4 regions of the Priestia sp. ST2 genome follow, and region 3 is predicted to be linked to each of the others. Evidence: riboswitches for the same ligand, from Rfam matches in the RefSeq annotation. Region 3 holds a riboswitch; each other region holds the start of a gene.

Region 1 (4,888 bases), on a different contig from region 3:
CTATACACCAATTAATGTAATTAGTGTAAAGCGCGAGATTGCAAAAACGCTTCTAGAAGTAGAGAAGTTCACAGTTTAAGGGAAAAGGAGCTCGTTTTACGAGCTCCTTTTTGTTTAAGAAGCCTCTATCTAGGTAAATGATAAAGGATGTGTTAAAATACGAAAAAAGCTTAAAATAAAGGGTGGTTGACGAAATGTCATTATTTTTTTATTCATATCCAAAGTGTGGTACGTGCCGAAAAGCCAAGAAGTGGCTGGATGATAACGGAGTAGCGTATGAAGAAATCCATATTGTAGAAAACCCGCCAACAAAAGAGCAGCTGCAATCTTATTATCAGAACAGCGGCTTAGAATTAAAAAAATTCTTTAATACAAGCGGTAAAAAATATCGCGAATTAGGACTTAAAGATAAAGTAAGCAGTGCGAGTGAAGATGAACTTCTGTCGATTCTTGCGTCAGATGGCATGTTAATTAAGCGTCCGCTGCTAACAGATGGACAAAAAGTAACGCTTGGTTTCAAAGAAGAGCAGTTTGAGGACGTGTGGAAGTAAGTTTTCAAATAGAAAATTTTTACCTTTTACGTTACACTGTTAATAGGAAGTTATTTTAGGTTGTAGAAAGTGTTCTCCACGTTGAAGGCGCTTTTTATATAAACAAATTACGATACATATTTTGGAGGGATTAAGATGAGTACACCAAAAGATTTGCGTTATTCTGAAGAGCATGAATGGGTAAAAACAGAAGGAGACGTTGTCCGCGTAGGTATTACGCATTTCGCTCAAGCTGAGCTTGGCGACATCGTATTCGTTGAACTGCCAGAAGTAGGAGCAACAGTAGAAGCTGACGAGCCGTTTGGCAGCGTTGAATCAGTAAAAACAGTTTCTGAGCTTTACGCACCAATTAGCGGTGAAGTTGTAGCAGTAAACGACAACTTAAGCGATAGCCCTGAACTTGTTAATGAATCTCCATACGAAGAAGCATGGATGATTACAATCAAACCGTCTGATGCTTCTCAAGTAGATAAGCTAATGACAGCAGAGCAATACGAAGAAATGACAAACGAAGGATAATATTCCTCCATAAATTGTCTTTATGAAAAGTTTTTGACTGGACACTCTATTAGTAAACAAGCTAAAGGAGTGTCTTTTTATGTTTGAAAAACAAAAAATGGACGTTACAGATCGCGTTACAGCTAAATTTCATGACGGCGGTATGAAATTATATGTTGATAAGCAGCCAATTGGTGAAGTTAGTTACGGAACAAGCGGCAATGAATACCGCTTTGAAGAAGGTTATTCGCAAGAAAATAATAAGTTCTATCAATATACGGATGTACAAAAACAAGGTGAAACGCAAAAATATACAGACTGCGACGAAGAAGCAGGATGGTGCTAAACAGTGGCAACTGCCACTGTTTTTCTTGTCTTATGGAAACAATATGGCCTAAGCTGCTTTTTAAAACAGTTCTTTCTTGCAAATTTCTTTTAAAAAACAGGTGAACTGTGATACATTAACGAATATTGTATAGCATAAAGAAATGATGTTACTATACAACTGACGATTATGGGTGATGAAAATGGGGCTAATTGAAATTGAAAAAGTAATTATTGTCGAAGGGAAATCAGATAAAAAGCGTATCCAAGATATCATTCGAGAACCAATTGAAATTATCTGTACAAACGGTACGATTAGTTTATCAAAGCTGGATGAAATTATTGACTGTACGTTTAACAAAGAGGTATACATACTTGTTGACTCTGATGATTCAGGGAATAAGCTAAGAAAACAATTTAAACGAGAGCTTCCGGAAGCAGAGCATCTATATATTGATAAAATGTACCGAGAGGTTGCTGCCGCCCCTAGACATCACATAGCAACAGTATTACTGAGTGCCAATATCGATGTTAATGCAGAATTTTTAACATAAAAGGAATGAGCAACATGCAAGAATGGAGCGAAAAACAGCTTGAAGATCAGTTAAAAGAAGGACAAAGAACGTTTATCTTTTTCCATACACCTTTTTGCGGGACATGTCAGCTGGCAAAAAAAATGTTAACCGTAGCAGAAGCGATGCTGCCCGGTGTGACCATCGGAATGAGCAATTTAAATTATATGCCTTCAAAAGCAGAAATATTTTCAATTGAAAGTGTACCTTGTTTGATTGAAGTGAAAAATGGCGAAATGGTAAAAAAACTCTATGCGTTTCATTCCATCGAGCACGTACTTGAAGAGCTTCGATAATCAAACGTTTGTTTAAAATGAAGAAATTGAAAGAGAGTGAACCGTTGGGGCTGTTGGAATCTTGGGATATTATCCCAAGAACAAAACCTGTTGACAGCCTATCTGACACATGCTAAAATCACACTCATGAATGTTCATAAATGAATGAATATTTCCCAAAAACAAAATAATTGTTGCGAACTCTTATCAAGAGAGGTGGAGGGACTGAGCCCTGTGAAACCCGGCAACCGTCAGACTAACTGAAATGGTGCCAATTCCTGCAAAGCTATGTGCTTTGAAAGATGAGAGAAAGGATTAAATATCGAGCCTTTCTGTCATGCGCAGAGAGGCTTTTTTGATGGGGAAAATTGTTTTACGGCTTTTTCATCCTATAGGGCAACCTAACATAATTAAGTTTTTACTAAAGAAGGTGAAGAAATATGATTACATTAACAGACGTTACAAAAATTTATCAGGCCAAAAGTGGTCAAATAACAGCTGTTGATAATGTGAATCTAACCGTTAACCAAGGTGAAATTTACGGAATTATTGGTTATAGCGGAGCGGGGAAAAGTTCTTTAATTCGCTTGCTAAACGGGTTAGAAACACCAACGACAGGAACGGTCGAAGTAGCAGGTAATGATATTGGAAAAATTAAAGGCGGAAAACTCAGAAAAGCTAGACAAGAAATTAGTATGGTATTTCAGCACTTTAATATCTTGTGGTCGCGTACGGTGCGAGAAAATATTGCTTTTCCGTTAGAAATAGCAGGGATCTCAAAAGAAAAAAGAATGAAACGAGTAGACGAGCTTATCAAGTTAGTCGGGCTTGAAGGGCGTGAAAATGCTTATCCATCACAGCTTAGCGGTGGACAAAAGCAGCGTGTTGGTATTGCTCGAGCGCTAGCCAATAACCCAAAAGTATTGCTGTGTGATGAAGCAACATCAGCGCTTGATCCTCAAACGACAGATTCCATTTTAGATCTGTTAGTAGATATTAATGAGAAGCTAGGGTTAACCATTGTATTGATTACTCATGAAATGCACGTTATTCGTAAAATTTGTCATCGGGTAGCCGTTATGGAAAATGGGGCAGTGGTAGAAGAAGGACAAGTGCTAGAAGTATTCAGAAAACCTAAGCAGCCGATTACAAAACGGTTCGTTCAACAGATTTCTGAACCAGAAGAAACGTTTGAAACAATTGAACAAGTACAGGGGTTATATCCAAGCGGGCAAATTATTCAGCTTACGTTTGTTGGCGGAAAAGCAGAGCAACCGCTCATTACAACGATTTTAAAACAGTTTGATGTAACGATTAATATTTTGCAAGGAAAGATTTCTCATACACAAACAGGTTCATACGGGACGTTGTTCGTTCATTTAGACGGAGAATTAACAGAAGTTGAAAAAGTCATTGCATACATTCATGAGCAGCAGGTAGAAGTGGAGGTAATGACAAATGCTTGAGAAACTATTTCCGAACGTTATTTTAGATGATTTTATTCAAGCGACAAATGAAACACTATATATGACGGCTATTTCAGTTATAGCCACGTTTGTTCTAGGTATTTTATTGGGCTTGCTTTTATTTTTAACGTCCAAAGGACAGCTCTGGCAAAACAAACCTTTATATGCCATTGTGTCAGCAGTTGTAAATATCTTTCGTTCCATTCCATTCATTATTTTAATTGTTTTACTGATTCCATTTACCAAAGCATTGGTAGGAAGTATTTTAGGCGCTAATGCAGCGTTACCTGCTTTAATTGTGGGAGCAGCACCATTTTATGCGCGTCTTGTAGAAATTGGTCTGCGTGAAATTGATAAAGGTGTTATTGAAGCTGCTAAATCAATGGGAGCAACAACAAGCACTATTATCTTTAAAGTGCTGTTACCTGAATCGCTGCCAGCTTTAATTTCTGGTTTGACGGTAACGACGATTGCGCTAGTCGGCTATACGGCAATGGCGGGTGTGATTGGAGCTGGAGGTCTTGGGAACCTTGCATATTTAGAAGGATTCCAGCGCAGTCATAATGATGTAACGCTAGCTGCTACGATCTTAATTTTGATTATTGTATTTATTATCCAACTTATTGGAGATGCGATTACTGCAAAAATTGATAAAAGATAAAGGGAGGATTATTTATTATGAAAAAATGGCTTTCGGCTTTAGCACTAACATCTGCGCTAGTAGTAGGATTAGCTGCATGTGGATCTAACAATGGATCAAAAGATGAAAAGAAAATTGTTGTGGGTGCATCTAATACGCCTCATGCTGAAATTTTAGAACAAGCAAAACCGATTTTAGAAAAACAAGGAATCGACTTAGAAATTAAAAAATTCCAAGATTACATCTTACCGAACACAGCTCTTGCAAACAATGAAATTGATGCAAACTACTTCCAGCACGTTCCTTATATGAATTCAGTGCTGAAAGATCACAAGGGTGAAAAAGGGTATGATTTTGTAAGTGCCGGTGCCATTCACATTGAACCAATCGGTATCTACTCTAAAAAATACAAAAGCTTAAAAGATCTTCCGAAAAACGGCACAGTTATTATGCGTGATGCAGTAGCAGAGCAAGGACGTATTTTATCGATTTTTGAAAAAGCCGGCGTAATCAAATTAAAACCAGGCGTAAAGAAAACAGATGCACAAATTAAAGATATCGT
Region 2 (4,888 bases), on a different contig from region 3:
TCTGACTGCGTCATTTCCATTGACGCAGATTTACAAGATGATATCAGCGTTATTCGTACTTTTATAGAGAAATATTGGCTCGGGTATGAAGTCGTATATGGTGTTCGAGACAGCAGAGAAACTGATACATTTTTTAAACGAACCACGGCAGTAGGGTTTTACCGTTTTATGAATAAGCTAGGAATTCAGCTCGTTCAAAATCACGCCGATTTTCGTCTCATGAGCAAACGTGCTCTTGGTGAACTTATGAAATATAAAGAAGGCAACGTCTTTTTACGAGGCCTTGTACCATTAGTAGGATTTCGCTCCACGGAAGTCACATATGACCGCAAAGAACGGACAGCGGGCGAATCAAAATATCCGTTAAAGAAAATGCTTGCTTTTGCATTTGATGGAATTACATCTTTTAGCGTAGCGCCGATACGCTTATTGACGCTGCTTGGAGGAGCTTCTTTTCTCTTTAGTATTGCGTTTGGTATTTATGCGCTGATTCAAAAATATTTAGATCATACGCAAATCGGCTGGACGTCTCTTATTTTATCAATTTGGCTTGTAGGCGGCTTGCAGCTAATGGGAATGGGTCTTGTCGGAGAATACATTGGCAAGATTTTTAACGAAGTGAAACAGCGTCCTAAATATGCGATTGAAAGAGATTTATATACAAAACACTCATTAGACAAACAAAAAGATTTGCTTATGCATTAATTTAAGAAGCTTCTCCTAAATGGAGAGGCTTTTTTTGTTAAAGCGTTTATCATAATTTTTGAGTGAACAGGAAATGCTACTACTAAAATTTCTAAGGAGATCAAAATCTATGAAAAGACTATTTTATACAGTCAGCACTTTTTGTTTTGTTTGGCTTGCTTTTGCAGCCATTCATGTCAGCGCTCTTTCGATTGAGAAGCTTCCAATGAAGAAATCATCTGAACAATGGTCGGTTGAACTGACAAAAGCGAGCATGACGGGAGATAATCAGCTAAAGTGGAAAAATAACGTCTATCATACATATGGATTAACCGTTGAAAACATTGGAAAAGACGTAGAGCGCGTGCATGTCCAAGCTTTTCGGCACGAAGGAAAAAATAAGGCGAAATACAGCTTGTTTTCTCCTATTGAAAGGTCTAACTTAAGCAAAAGCGGTCAGCGTTTTCGCTACGCGAATTTTGCTGTTCCTGGAAAAGCGGCAAGTTTAGACATTATGATTAACTGGACGGACGAACGAGGCAATCATCAAGAACATTTTGAATTTAAATAAAAGTCTTCGCTTAGGCGAAGACTTTTTTTGCAGGAATTTATCCTCGCATGTGGAAAACGAACACGAAAGGAGAGATCCATAATGATTGCAAAAGCTACTGAAGAAGAATTACAGGAAATTCGGACGAAATCTGCTGATGCGCTGTTTGAAGGAACGATGAAGCAGTTTCATCCGTCAGCTGAACGCGTAAATGAACTAGTTGGTAGTGCCTTTGAAAAAGGCTGTTATTATTTAGTTTTAAGACAAGAAAATAAACTCGCAGGCTGGGTTCTTATCGGCCCATCTACCGACTTCTTTTCAAAAGAAGAAATTGGCTTTATCTACGAATTATATGTTGTACCCGAATACCGCGGGCAGGGTTTAGCCAAGCCGTTAATGCAAAAAGCAATTGATGAATTGTCTATCAAAGGATACCCTGAAATCAGACTCAGCGTTCATGCTGGGAATTTTGCACAGCATGTGTATCGTGAACTTGGCTTTGTAGATAAACAAATATCAATGAGCTTCCAAGTGGCAAAACGTCCGTAACGTTGATGAATGTCAGCGAGTCCATAAAACATAAGATGTTATACATGCGATGAGGTTCGGTAATGAAAGTAAAAGTAAATAAGTAGCCCAAACAGCGCCTTTATCTAGTACTTCAACGGCTCCTCCAGCTGTATTGTCTGAGGAGGGGGGGGCTTCAAGCGCGTTCATAATCAAAGCCGCTGCTGCTAAAATAATCCCTCCAATACTTCCGGTTGTTTTGACAATTGCAATATGGAAAGTAGATGAAAAGGCAATGCTGAGAAGCAGCAGCAAGCTTCCCAAAAAAGCAGATAACATATATCGTTTCATGTGCTCACCATCCTTTATGAAAGCATACCATATTTTACTTCTTTTTTCTTTTTATTGAAAAGCTATTGACGTAACCTATAAAACATATTAGAATAGTCAGAAATAATTTAAAAACGAAATATTCTTATCTAGAGAGGTGGAGGGACTGGCCCTTTGAAACCTCAGCAACCACAATTATTGAATGGTGCTAATTCCAGCATAGCCTAGCTCTGACAGATAAGAAGAGGAATCTTTTTCTATGATGAAATCCTCTTCTTAGGAAGAAACATTTCGTATAGAAAAGGTGATGACATTGAATAATACACAAACGAATTTATGCATTAATGATTATTTAGATCTATACTTATTAGCAAAAGAAATAAAAGACGAAACGTGGCAGCAGGAAATTTTAGCGGCGCTAAAAACGCATCAAAATCGTTCATTTGAAGAAAAACAATCCGCTCTAGTTCAAGAGATATGGGAAGATTTTAAACAGTTAAATGAAGATATTTCTTTTACGTATCGCTTAATTCAAGAAGAGCCAACTAACGAACAATTTCAGGCTAACTTAAGGCACTTGAGAGAACGGCGGATCACGCTGAGCCGTGAGTTATATTTAGCTAAAAAACAGTATGTTGAACACACGCAATAAAAAGATCCGCTTGAGAAACAAGCGGTTTTTTTGCGTAAAAATGTTAGAATCGTTATATTTCGGGTAGTAAATAGATAAGACAAGCAAAGGAGGGATAACAGTGGCTCAAGGTGTATTGTGTGAAGTGAATGAGTGCATGTATTGGAAATCCGGAAATAAATGCAGTGCAGAGTCCATTTACGTTGTGAGTCCTGAAAGTAGTCACCATGTTTCTGAAACGGAAGAACCTGGCTGTAAAACTTTTGAACCCGCGAGATAAATGCTAGTTTTTATAAAAAAGCATAAAATGAACGATGCGCTGACGGAGTTGAGTCGGCGTTTTTCTATTTTTAAAAAATACTATTACTTAAGTGCAATAATAAATACATAGTAAAAAAGTAGTGCCTATGTCTAATTGTGCGTTTAAACAAAATGATAAGATAATTTTTTTGTTTTTCGACAAAAGAAAAGTGAGGGAAAGGTGATAGAATACAAATATACAGCCTAGCTGTCTTTTAGCACAAATTTATATGAAAGCGCTAACAAAAAAGGCTGTGTTCATCTCGTTTTGACAGATTGGAAAAAGGGGAGACGTTTATGCAGGGGAAAACTCAGGGGAAAGAATTGAAACGCGGGTTAGAAGAAAGACATGTGACGCTGATGTCCTTAGGAGCAGCCATAGGGGTAGGACTGTTTCTTGGATCTGCATCTGCTATTAAATTAGCAGGGCCAGGAATATTATTGGCGTACGGATTTAGCGGAATGATTATGTTTTTTATTATGAGAGCACTTGGAGAAATGGCGATTCAAAAACCTGTTGCAGGTTCATTCAGCAAGTACGCACGCGACTACTTAGGGCCGCTTGCTGGTTATTTAACAGGTTGGAACTACTGGTTTTTATGGGTTGTAACATGTATGGCTGAAATTACAGCCGTTGGTATTTATATGGGGTATTGGTATCCGGATGTACCAAACTGGATTTGGGCGTTATCGGCGCTTGTCATCATGACAACGGTTAACTTCTTAGCTGTTAAGGCATATGGTGAACTGGAATTTTGGTTTGCACTTATTAAAATTTTAGCGATTGTATTAATGATTGCCGTTGGATTATTAATGATCGTGTTCGGAATCGGCAACGGCGGCGTTGCGACTGGTATCAAAAACTTGTGGGACAACGGCGGACTGTTCCCGAACGGATTCAAAGGTATTTTGCTGTCGCTGCAAATGGTCATGTTTGCGTATTTAGGAATTGAAATGATCGGCGTTACCGCGGGAGAAGTGAAAAATCCCGAAAAATCTCTAGCAAGAGCGATTGATTCTGTCTTTTGGCGTATTCTGATTTTCTACGTCGGTGCGTTATTTGTCATTATGTCGATTTATCCGTGGCAAGAGATTGGTTCACAGGGAAGCCCGTTTGTATTAACATTTGAAAAAATCGGCATTCCAGCGGCGGCTGGTATCATTAACTTTGTTGTACTAACAGCAGCTCTTTCTTCTTGTAACAGCGGTATTTTTAGTACAGGCCGTATGCTGTTTAACTTAGCAGAACACGGAGAAGCACCAAAAGGATACGGTCAGCTTACAAAGGGCGGCGTACCGGGAAAAGCTGTTTTGGCATCAGCAGGTGCGCTATTAGTCGGAGTAGCGTTAAACTACATTGTGCCTGCCAAAGTATTTACGTGGGTAACAAGTATTGCAACATTCGGTGCGATTTGGACATGGGGAATTATTTTGCTTTCTCAAATTAAATATCGCAAAACGTTAAAAACAGGTGAAGAGGCAAAGCTGAAATACAAAATGCCTTTATTTCCGTTAACATCTTATGTGTCACTTGCGTTCCTAGCGCTGGTAGTGGTTCTCATGGCATATAATCCAGATACAAGAATTGCAGTTGTCATCGGACCATTATGGTTTATCGGTCTTATTATCGCGTACTACGCAAAAGGATTTCATAAACGAAGTCAAAGTTCAGCTGCAGCTGAGCAAAAGCTAGTGAAATAACAGAAAAGACCTCTTTCTTGGAAAGAGGTCTTTTTTCATTAGTTTATGTGTGAATGATTAGTTTATTTTAAGGGATCATTGGTACGGATAAATAATGTAGAAAATATTCTATTTATTCTGTACTATTTAGTTAGAGAATTCGTTAATGATTAAACGGTAATTGAAAGTGGATGAGTATGTTAGTT
Region 3 (4,888 bases):
ATCGTCAAGATCAAGGAACGTACGTAGAATTTGAAGTGTCTGATGCGCAAAAAGCAGCGGATCTTTTATCACAAGAATTTGAAGTAACGATGAGATCACATAGTATCGACGTGACGATTGTAAAAGAACAAATTCCAGCTGTGAATAAAAAATTAGTGGACAGCGATATTTTAGTCTACCGAATCACTCCTGTGTATGAGACGCTTGAAGATTCGTTTATGTCCGTTACGGAAGGAGAGCACCATGCTTAAGCTAATTCAAAATGAACATATGAAATGGTTTCATAAAAGAAGTACAAAAGTCACGTTTATTACAATCGGTATTTTAACTCTTTGTATGGCTCTTTTAATGAAGAAAGTAGCAAACAGTGCAGGAACAGAAGACAACATTTTGAACTTCCTGTCATTTAGTTCAGGTATGCTGATTCTCGTTCAATTTTTCGCGCTTGCTGTTGGAGGGTCAATGGTTGCAAAAGAGTTTGAAGCAGGTACCATTAAGCTTCTTTTAATTCGCCCTGCTAGACGTTCAACGATTTTAGCATCCAAGTACATAACCCTCATTTTAATTAGCTTGTATTATTTACTGAGCTATTTGCTTTTTTCGTTTGTATGGGGAGCATTGTTCTTTGGCTTTACCAGTCTAGAAGGAGATGCGCAGCTGCTTAAAAACATTACGCTTACGTATGACAGCGCGTATATGGAAACGTTTATGATGATGACATTTGCATTCATGCTGTCGTCTTTATTCAGAAATAGCGCGCTTGCTTCCAGTCTGGCTATTGTCGTAAGTATCGGGGCAAAAGCAGTAACAGGACTAGTATCACAGTTTGGTTTATGGTGGGGAAAATTTTTACTGTTCGCCAACACAAACTTTGTGCAGTATATGGACGGAATGAAGACGATGTTTGACGGCATGACGATTCCATTTTCCATTTTCATCTTAGTTGCTCATTTTGTCTTCTTTATGGGCGTGGCATGGGCAGCGTTTTTAAAACGAGACGTAGCTAATTGATGTGAGAATTTTCGCACTATATATTTTTCTAAAATAGCATTTGACAATTAAATAAAAAGAGATTACATTAGTGAAAGACTATTTTTAAAACAACTATAAACTTCTTATCAAGAGAGACGGAGGGACTGGCCCTATGATGTCTCGGCAACTGGCTGTACGCAGTGCGGTGCCAAATCCAGCAGACGATGTTTCGTTTGGAAGATGAGAAGGGTAATCTTATGATACAAATAAGAGACCTCTTCTTATCAATAAGAAGAGGTCCTTTTTTATTACGTAAACAAGAGGTGTTAAGAATGGAACAACAAAAAGGAAACGGCTGGGCGCTGTTACCGCTGGGCGTCTTTTTAGTCCTGTTTGTCGGATCAGGAATTATAACGGGAGATTTTTATAAGCTGCCTGTATTAGTAGCCATTATCATTGCAGCCATCGTGGCGCTGGCTATGAACCGCAAAGATTCACTTAATGTAAAAGTGGAGCGTTTTGCTAAAGGAGCAGGGCATCCTGATATCATTATTATGGTGCTTATTTTTATTTTAGCAGGTGCTTTTTCTCAAGTTGCTAAAGGTATGGGAGCTGTTGATTCAACGGTAAACTTAGCGCTTTCTGTGCTTCCGCAAAGCTTAGTGGTAGTCGGAATCTTTGTTATTGGCGCATTCATTTCCATTTCGATGGGAACATCAATGGGAACAATCGCTGCGCTAGGGCCTATTGCTGTAGGAATCAGTGAGCAAGCGCATGTATCCATTACATTGGCCATTGCTGCCGTTATTGGTGGTGCAATGTTTGGAGATAATTTATCGATAATTTCTGATACAACCATTGCAGCAGTTCGTACGCAAAAAACAAATATGTCAGATAAATTAAAAGTAAACTTTTTTATTGTCCTTCCTGCAGCGATTGTTACGGTAATTTTATTGCTTGTAATGACGCTAGGCAATACATCATCAGTAGAAATTAAAGATTTTAGCTGGTTTAAAATCTTGCCTTATGTCGGCGTACTCGTTGCTGCCATATTTGGTGCAAACGTATTAAGCATTTTAACCGGAGGAATTGTGCTAGCCGGCGTGATTGGATTAGCTGACGGAAGCTACACGCTTTCTTCTCTTGCTAAAACTGTGACAGAAGGTATTGGCGGAATGTCAGAGTTAATTATTTTATCTCTACTAATCGGCGGAATGGTTGAGCTTATTCGCTATAATGGCGGTATTCAGTTCTTATTGAATTTATTAACACGACGCATTCAAACAAAAAAAGGCGGAGAATTCAGCATCGCTGGACTGGTAAGTTTAACAAATTTAGCAACGGCTAATAACACGATTTCAATTATTACGGCAGGTCCGTTAGCAAAAGAAATCTCTGATAAGTATTCAATTGATAATCGTAAATCAGCCAGTCTGCTTGACTTGTTTTCATGCAGCGTTCAAGGGCTTATCCCTTACGGCGCGCAAATGCTTCTCGCAGCAGGATTTGCTAAAGTTTCACCGATTGAGATTATTCCATTTACATTCTACCCAATGTTAACAGCGGTTTGCGGGATCATTGCAATTGTAATTGGATTTCCTCGTTTAAATAAAAAGTCAAAGTCATCTAAAGAAGCTGCGTAATATCAAACCCTTAAAAAGAATGTTCTTTTTAAGGGTTTTTTACTGTTTAAAAAAATCAGTCGGCTTTTCATCATCTAACTCCTTCCAAAGCGTCTCGTTCTGTTTAAGTGCATAAGCCGCTCCTCCAATTTCAATTCCGCATAATAAAATGAATAATAAAATACCCATGAAATGACCTCCTTACGTAAATGAGTAAAAACACGATGGTAACGGGTTTAGCTTCTTGCTGTTTCACTTTATAATGAGAATAAAGTATGAAACGCGTTTCAGCGCAAGAGAAAAAGGTGAAAACATGACAAATATCCGAGATATCGCAAAAAAAGCTGGTGTATCTGTTTCGACTGTATCCCGGGTGCTAAATCATCATCCGTATGTAAAAGAAGAAAAACGCCGGCTGGTAGAGCAGGTTATTCACGAACTTAATTATGAACAAAACATTAATGCCGTTCACTTATCAAAAGGGAAAACAAATATGATTGCCGTCGTCTTGCCTTTTATTAATCATCCGTATTTTAGTCTGCTTTTAGAAGGAGTGGCATCTCAGGCGTTAGAAAAGCAGTATCAGCTTGTTATTTGTCAGACGAACTATGATGTAAAAAAAGAAGAAGAAGCGCTTCATATGCTAAAAACAAAGCAGGTTGATGGAGTGATTATTTGTTCTAGAGCAAGCAGCTGGAGCACGATTGAATATTATCAGCAGTACGGGCCGATAGCCGTGTGCGAAAACGTACAGAATCGTTCTATTCGCTCCGTTTACGTTGATCATTATGCAGCTTTTAAGCAGGCGCTTATGTATTTAAAAGAAAAAGGATATACGGATATTGGCTACTGTATTGGAAGGATGACGGGTACGAATAGTCAACAGCGGCAACAAGCATACAAAGAATATGTAGAAAGAATAAATCAGCCTTATCATCCGGAATGGGTTTTTCAAGGCTGTTTGAACGTGACAGATGGTGAAAAAGTGGTGGAAAAACTAGTGCAGATGAAAAATCGGCCTCAGGCGCTTTTAGTAACAAACGATCAAGTAGCTATCGGAATAAAAGCTCAGTGCGAACAAGCGGGTATTTCAGTTCCTGGTGAATTAGCTATCATTGGTTTTGATAATCATCCGCTTTCTTCTTATTTACAAATAACAACGATCGAACTTCCTCTTAAGGAAATGGGAGAAACGCTTTTTACATTAGTGGGAAGCAAGGTTCTTCAGAAAATTGAGCTCCCTTTTCGGTTTATTGAGCGTAAAAGCGTATGAATTCTTGATGATGCCATGAGGTGTTTTTACCGGATAAAATGAGCAAAAGCGGACATCATACGAGTAAAGAAAGAAGAAAAGGATGATGATCGTGGAGAAAAAAGAATATCAAGTGGGAGATCAAGTATTTGTTATTTACCGAAATCCTCATACGGCAAACGTTGCGAATATTAATCAGGCTGAAATTGTTGAACATCCCGAAAACAAAGGTGAAAAGGCGCTGTTTTTACATGAGTCTTACCATTTGTTAGCTGAAGATGATGCCGTATATTCAACATATGAAGAAGCTGAAAAAATGTATAATAAGATATTTGATTATGAACAATATGACTAATGCAAGGCTCTCTTAACGGAGAGTCTTTTTTGTTTGAAAAATAATTACCAAGGATAGAGTCTTTTTATTTTTCAAACGCTATTAGTACTAGAAAAAAGGAAGTGTACATGATGATAAAACCTTTTGTACCTCAATTAGTATATATTGAGCCAGGGGCAATGGAGTATCCGCTTGGTGTTCAATTAAAAGAAAAATTTGAGAAGATGGGAATTGAGATTCGTCAAACAACTTCTCATAATCAAGTGCGTAATATACCGGGAAAAAATGATTTGCAAAAATACCGCAATGCCAAGTCGACTTTAGTAGTTGGCGTGCGTAAAACATTGAAATTTGATACATCTAAACCGTCAGCTGAATATGCAATACCATTTGCAACAGGGTGTATGGGGCATTGTCACTATTGCTATTTGCAGACAACAATGGGAAGCAAACCATATATTCGCACGTACGTGAATGTTGAAGAAATATTAGGTCAAGCAGAGCAATATATGCAGGAGAGAGCCCCTCAAATAACGCGATTTGAAGCGGCTTGTACATCTGATATCGTAGGAATTGACCATTTAACACATTCATTAAAGCGGGCGATTGAGTATTTTGGGGAAAGTGAACTAGGTCAACTGCGCTTTGTGACTAAATTTCATCACGTGGATCATTTATTGGATGCTAAACATAATGGTCGCACGCGCT
Region 4 (4,888 bases), on a different contig from region 3:
TTCTCGTTTATAAAAAGTCGCAACGGCCTCTTTTAAAAACTGGTGCCCCCGAAATGGAGAATACTTATGATGCATAGGATTAGCACTTGCTTTTTGCAGTGTTCCTACAATATGTGAAGGAGTAGGCTGATCAGGATTTCCCTGCCCTAAGTTAATAACGTCGTGCCCTTGGGCCATTACTTTTCCTACCTTGCCCACAAGTGATGCAAAAAATTGTTTTGGTAAACTTTTTAATAGTTCCGATTGCTCAAATTGTTTCATCATCGCACACCTTCTCAAAAAATTCTTGAAATTCTAGTCACAAATAATATATTGTAATACTCAACTTGTAAAGTCATTTTTTTCAACTACTAAAAAAAGGACGGATGATAAAGTGAGTGTAAAAATTACGTGTTTGCAGCTTGATATTGCGTTTGGAAACCCAACTAAAAACCGAAAATATATCGAACAAAAAATGACGGAAGCCCTGAAAGAAAACCCTGATATCCTTGTGCTTCCTGAGCTATGGGATACAGCTTATGATTTGACGCGGCTAGACGAAATTGCAGATGATGAAGGACAGCAAGCCAAGCAATTAATCTCTCAGTTTGCTAAAACGAACGAAGTAAATATTGTGGCAGGTTCGATCGCGAAAAAAACAGAGCAAGGCGTCACGAATACGATGTATATTTTTGACCGAAAAGGTCGTGAAGTATCACAATACAGTAAACTGCACTTATTTAAATTAATGGATGAACACCTGTATTTAGAAGCAGGAACAGCAAAAAATCTTTTTACACTTGAACAGTCACTGTGCGCAGGAGTTATTTGTTACGATATTCGTTTTCCAGAATGGATTCGGGTTCACACTAGCAGCGGAGCAGAAGTCTTGTTTGTTGTCGCTCAGTGGCCGGCTCCAAGACTTGCCCACTGGAAAGCCCTGCTCATTAGCCGTGCAATCGAAAATCAATGCTATGTAATCGCATGTAATCGTGTAGGCCAAGATCCTAATAACACATTTGCCGGACATTCCTTAGTCATCGATCCGTGGGGAGAAATAATCGCTGAAGCTGGCGATAGCGAAGAACTTTTGAGTGCTGAGGTTAACCTGGAACTTGTAAAAGAAATTCGTAAACAAATTCCCGTCTTTACAGATCGCCGTACAGAATTTTATTAATTATGTATTGACAGCCGTTTTTTTGCATGATACGATTTTCACCAGATATCATAAAATATTCAAACAAATCAAAATTGAATAAGTAATCGTACTCTTATCAAGAGTTGGCTGAGGGATTTGGCCCTGTGAAGCCCAGCAACCGACCGTCATTCCATCCTAAGATGGATCACACCCGTAAAACATGTTTTACAAAGGCACGGTGCTAATTCCAACAGAAAGTAATTTTTTCTGGCAGATAAGAGGTTTGAACACTACAATCAAGCCTCTTTCCAACGAAAGAGGCTTTTATATTTTCTAAAATTATAAAAGCCTCCATATATTCTTAAACCTATTAACTTAGTAAACAAATCAGTTTAATAAACTATGGAGGGATTCCGATGTCAACAACAAAAACAGAGAAATATCACCCTTTAACAGAAATTTCAGCAATCAAACTTGTGAAAAAGCTAGGTCTTTTTGATGCCACAGAAGCACTGACTGCCCGTGAAATTGGTGACGGCAACTTAAATCTCGTCTTTCACATCATAAATGATCAAACAAATAAATCCATTATCGTCAAACAAGCGCTTCCCTATGCAAAAGTTGTAGGCGAAAGCTGGCCTCTATCCTTGAACCGTGCCACAATTGAAAGCAATGCGCTCAAGCAATTCGGTGCATTTACGCCAGAACTTGTGCCCGCTGTTTATTACCACGATGAAACGCTTGCTGTTACGGTCATGGAAGACCTGTCTCATTTAACGATTTCTCGCGCCGGACTTATTCAAGGTGAAAGTTATCCTCTGCTCTCACAGCATATCGGTTCTTTTTTAGGACATATTGCGTTCAAAACGTCTGATTTCGCCTTAAAACCTCAGGATAAAAAAGAAGAAGTTGTTAAGTACAGCAACCCCGACTTATGCAATATTACGGAAGATTTAGTTTTTACAGATCCTTTTTTTGATATTGATACAAATGAATTTGAAAAAGCGCTGCGTCCTGATGTAGAAGAATTGTGGAATGATGGTGATGTAAAGCTACAAGCAGCAAAATTAAAATATAAATTTTTAACAAATGCGCAAACGCTAATCCACGGTGATTTACATACAGGCAGCATCTTTGCTAGCAGTCAAGAAACGAAAGTGATTGATCCAGAGTTTGCTTTTTACGGTCCGTTTGGATTCGATTTAGGGCAATTTGTTGCGAATTTATTTTTAAATGCTCTTTCTCGAGAAACAAATCGCGAACCGTTATTTGCACACATTACGAACACATGGAACGTATTCAAAGATACCTTTACGGCGCTTTGGCATTCTGAAAACACTGAACCTTTCGCTAAAGATGAGCGCTTATTACATGAAATTTTAACGCAAACGTGGCAAGATGCTGTTGGATATGCAGGATGTGAAATCATTCGACGTACGATTGGCTTAGCTCACGTGGCGGACTTAGACGAAATTTCTTCAGAGGAAAGAAAAATTAACGCTAAACGTACTGCGTTAAAAATTGGACGCTATTTGCTTCTGCACCAACAAGATGTTTCACCAAATGAATTTGAACATTTACTTCGATAACGAATAATGTACACAATGAAAGGATCGGTATCAGCATGACAAATACACTATCACTTCCGCGCTCAGTGGAATGGAATGAATCATATATTACTTTATTAGATCAGCAGCAGCTTCCTGGCAAAGTTGAATATATTAAGCTGCAAACCATTAAAGACGTATGGGATGCTATCACTACCTTGAAAGTACGCGGAGCTCCTGCAATTGGCATTACGGCGGCTTTTGGTCTTGCTCTTTCTGCGCTTAGCTATGACACAGATTCAGTCAAGGAATTTAACAAAAAACTAGCTCTTGATCAACAGTATTTAGCTAGTTCACGCCCTACTGCCGTCAATTTATTTTGGGCATTGGAGCGCGTAGCGAAAAGCGCTGAATCCGCTTCGTCCGTTAATGAAGCTAAAACAAAAGTTGTTCATGAAGCTATTCAAATTCAAGTAGAAGATGAAGAAACGTGCTACCGAATTGGAGATCATGCTCTTTCTTTATTTAAAAAGAAAGATAAAATCATGACAATATGTAATGCTGGTTCAATTGCTACAGCTTATTACGGAACAGCCTTAGCACCTTTTCACTTGTCTAAGCAGCGCGATATTCCGCTTGAAGTATTTGCCTGTGAAACAAGACCCGTTCTTCAAGGTTCTCGCTTAACAGCCTGGGAACTTCAGCAGTCGGGAGTGGACGTGACGCTGATTACGGATAATATGGCCGCTCATACCATTAAAACAAAAGGAATTAATGGGATTATTGTAGGTGCTGACCGCATTGCAGCAAATGGCGATACGGCTAACAAAATTGGAACATATGGACTTGCTCTTTTAGCGAAAGCATTCGGTATTCCATTTTACGTAGCAGCGCCGCAGTCCACATTTGATTTATCTATTCAAGACGGCAGCAGCGTCCCTATTGAAGAACGTTCACCTAAAGAAGTAACGCACATTGGAGATACACAAATTGCTCCAGACGGAATCTCTGTGTACAATCCAGCTTTTGATGTGACGCCAAGCGAACTGATTACGGCCATTATTACAGAGCATGGAATTATCCATTCCCCGTCTTTGGAATCCATTCAAAAAGTTTTGCTGCAATCTGCTCAATAAAAAAAGCCGCTGCTATGCGGCTTTTTTTTGTTGATCACTGGTTTTCACCTGCATTTGTAACACAATTGTAACAGTACTCTCTTCTTTTTCTACATATATTATAGGGGATTCTTTTTGAATAAGGGGGAGTAAATATGAGTTCAGAGCAAAAAACGGATAAAAACAAAGCGCTGAATCGTAAGCAGCACTATCAGCTATTCGATTTATCCAAAGATGAAGAACTAAATTCCCTTCCTTCTCCTCAGCAAATTGACGGTGTTTTTGTGCAGGGAGAAGGCTGGAAATTGGACGGTGAATAGTTATTTTAACTCCAGAGCGCCTTTTGCTACATTTCTTTCAAGCATTAATAGTTTCTCTTTTATATGAGTTTGGGAACCTGCATAACCTGTTAAAGCTCCATTTTTTCCAATCACACGGTGACAAGGTAAAATAATAGGCAGTGGATTTCGACGATTCGCTTGTCCCACAGCCCTTACGGCTTTAGAGCGATTAACAGACTCCGCTACATCACTATAAGACCACGTTTGTCCATAAGGTATACCTTTAAGCGTTAACCATACTTCTTTTTGGAAGTCTGTTCCTTTTATATCCAAAGGCAAATCAAATGTTAACGTGCGCCCTTCAGCATAATCCTGCAGCTGTCGCTTTGCTTCTTTCACATGATGATAATTTTCGTCATGGACAAGTTTTTTAAGCTGCTCGTTATGATCATCGCTATCAAACCAAATATGTTGAACCCCTTTTTCCGAGGCTACAATATAAATTTTCAAATCAGAAAATAAATTCATTTCTCCGTAGTACATATTTTTTATCCTTTCTAATTAAGCTGGAAGAATAACATGAAAAGCTGTGCCTTCTCCTATTTTGCTTTCCACTTCAATTCGCCCTTTATGTTCTTCGATAATTTTATATGAGACCATCAAACCGAGTCCCGTTCCTTTTTCTTTTGTCGTATAAAATGGTTCTCCTAAGCGCTTGATGCGCTCTTCGGGCATTCCGTCCCCTTGATCTCGAATGGAGACCGTCACGTAGTGCGGCTCTGTAGAGGAAACTTCAACAATAATTCTTCCTCCGTTTGACGTGACTTC

What was found. Region 3 has a riboswitch for S-adenosylmethionine ahead of AC0KUU_RS09260 (Na+/H+ antiporter NhaC family protein). Riboswitches for the same ligand answer to the same signal wherever they lie in the genome.
Region 1: linked by a shared signal. The riboswitch ahead of AC0KUU_RS21780 (methionine ABC transporter ATP-binding protein) and the one ahead of AC0KUU_RS09260 (Na+/H+ antiporter NhaC family protein) in region 3 are both predicted to bind S-adenosylmethionine.
Region 2: linked by a shared signal. The riboswitch ahead of AC0KUU_RS04675 (hypothetical protein) and the one ahead of AC0KUU_RS09260 (Na+/H+ antiporter NhaC family protein) in region 3 are both predicted to bind S-adenosylmethionine.
Region 4: linked by a shared signal. The riboswitch ahead of mtnK (S-methyl-5-thioribose kinase) and the one ahead of AC0KUU_RS09260 (Na+/H+ antiporter NhaC family protein) in region 3 are both predicted to bind S-adenosylmethionine.

The regions. Positions count from the first base shown of each region.
Region 1 covers NZ_JBVVNT010000005.1:65,628-70,515, reverse strand. The annotation lists gene AC0KUU_RS21810 (acyl-CoA dehydrogenase family protein) at 1-79, shown strand, start outside; gene AC0KUU_RS21805 (arsenate reductase family protein) at 195-551, shown strand; gene gcvH (glycine cleavage system protein GcvH) at 687-1,070, shown strand; gene AC0KUU_RS21795 (YusG family protein) at 1,150-1,395, shown strand; gene AC0KUU_RS21790 (toprim domain-containing protein) at 1,577-1,927, shown strand; gene AC0KUU_RS21785 (thioredoxin family protein) at 1,942-2,241, shown strand; SAM riboswitch class I at 2,422-2,529, shown strand; gene AC0KUU_RS21780 (methionine ABC transporter ATP-binding protein) at 2,661-3,686, shown strand; gene AC0KUU_RS21775 (methionine ABC transporter permease) at 3,679-4,347, shown strand; gene AC0KUU_RS21770 (MetQ/NlpA family ABC transporter substrate-binding protein) at 4,365-4,888, shown strand, end outside.
Region 2 covers NZ_JBVVNT010000001.1:916,026-920,913, forward strand. The annotation lists gene AC0KUU_RS04655 (glycosyltransferase family 2 protein) at 1-705, shown strand, start outside; gene AC0KUU_RS04660 (hypothetical protein) at 815-1,255, shown strand; gene AC0KUU_RS04665 (GNAT family N-acetyltransferase) at 1,337-1,783, shown strand; gene AC0KUU_RS04670 (hypothetical protein) at 1,796-2,092, opposite strand; SAM riboswitch class I at 2,214-2,315, shown strand; gene AC0KUU_RS04675 (hypothetical protein) at 2,379-2,723, shown strand; gene AC0KUU_RS04680 (DUF1540 domain-containing protein) at 2,824-2,982, shown strand; gene alaP (alanine permease AlaP) at 3,300-4,703, shown strand.
Region 3 covers NZ_JBVVNT010000002.1:552,137-557,024, reverse strand. The annotation lists gene AC0KUU_RS09270 (ABC transporter ATP-binding protein) at 1-251, shown strand, start outside; gene AC0KUU_RS09265 (ABC transporter permease) at 244-1,011, shown strand; SAM riboswitch class I at 1,113-1,219, shown strand; gene AC0KUU_RS09260 (Na+/H+ antiporter NhaC family protein) at 1,305-2,615, shown strand; gene AC0KUU_RS09255 (hypothetical protein) at 2,655-2,783, opposite strand; gene AC0KUU_RS09250 (LacI family DNA-binding transcriptional regulator) at 2,908-3,867, shown strand; gene AC0KUU_RS09245 (transcriptional regulator SplA domain-containing protein) at 3,953-4,201, shown strand; gene splB (spore photoproduct lyase) at 4,312-4,888, shown strand, end outside.
Region 4 covers NZ_JBVVNT010000003.1:306,558-311,445, forward strand. The annotation lists gene AC0KUU_RS14050 (pyridoxal phosphate-dependent aminotransferase) at 1-261, opposite strand, end outside; gene AC0KUU_RS14055 (carbon-nitrogen family hydrolase) at 374-1,156, shown strand; SAM riboswitch class I at 1,248-1,398, shown strand; gene mtnK (S-methyl-5-thioribose kinase) at 1,534-2,706, shown strand; gene mtnA (S-methyl-5-thioribose-1-phosphate isomerase) at 2,742-3,800, shown strand; gene AC0KUU_RS14070 (hypothetical protein) at 3,935-4,099, shown strand; gene AC0KUU_RS14075 (methylated-DNA--[protein]-cysteine S-methyltransferase) at 4,100-4,603, opposite strand; gene AC0KUU_RS14080 (PAS domain S-box protein) at 4,622-4,888, opposite strand, start outside.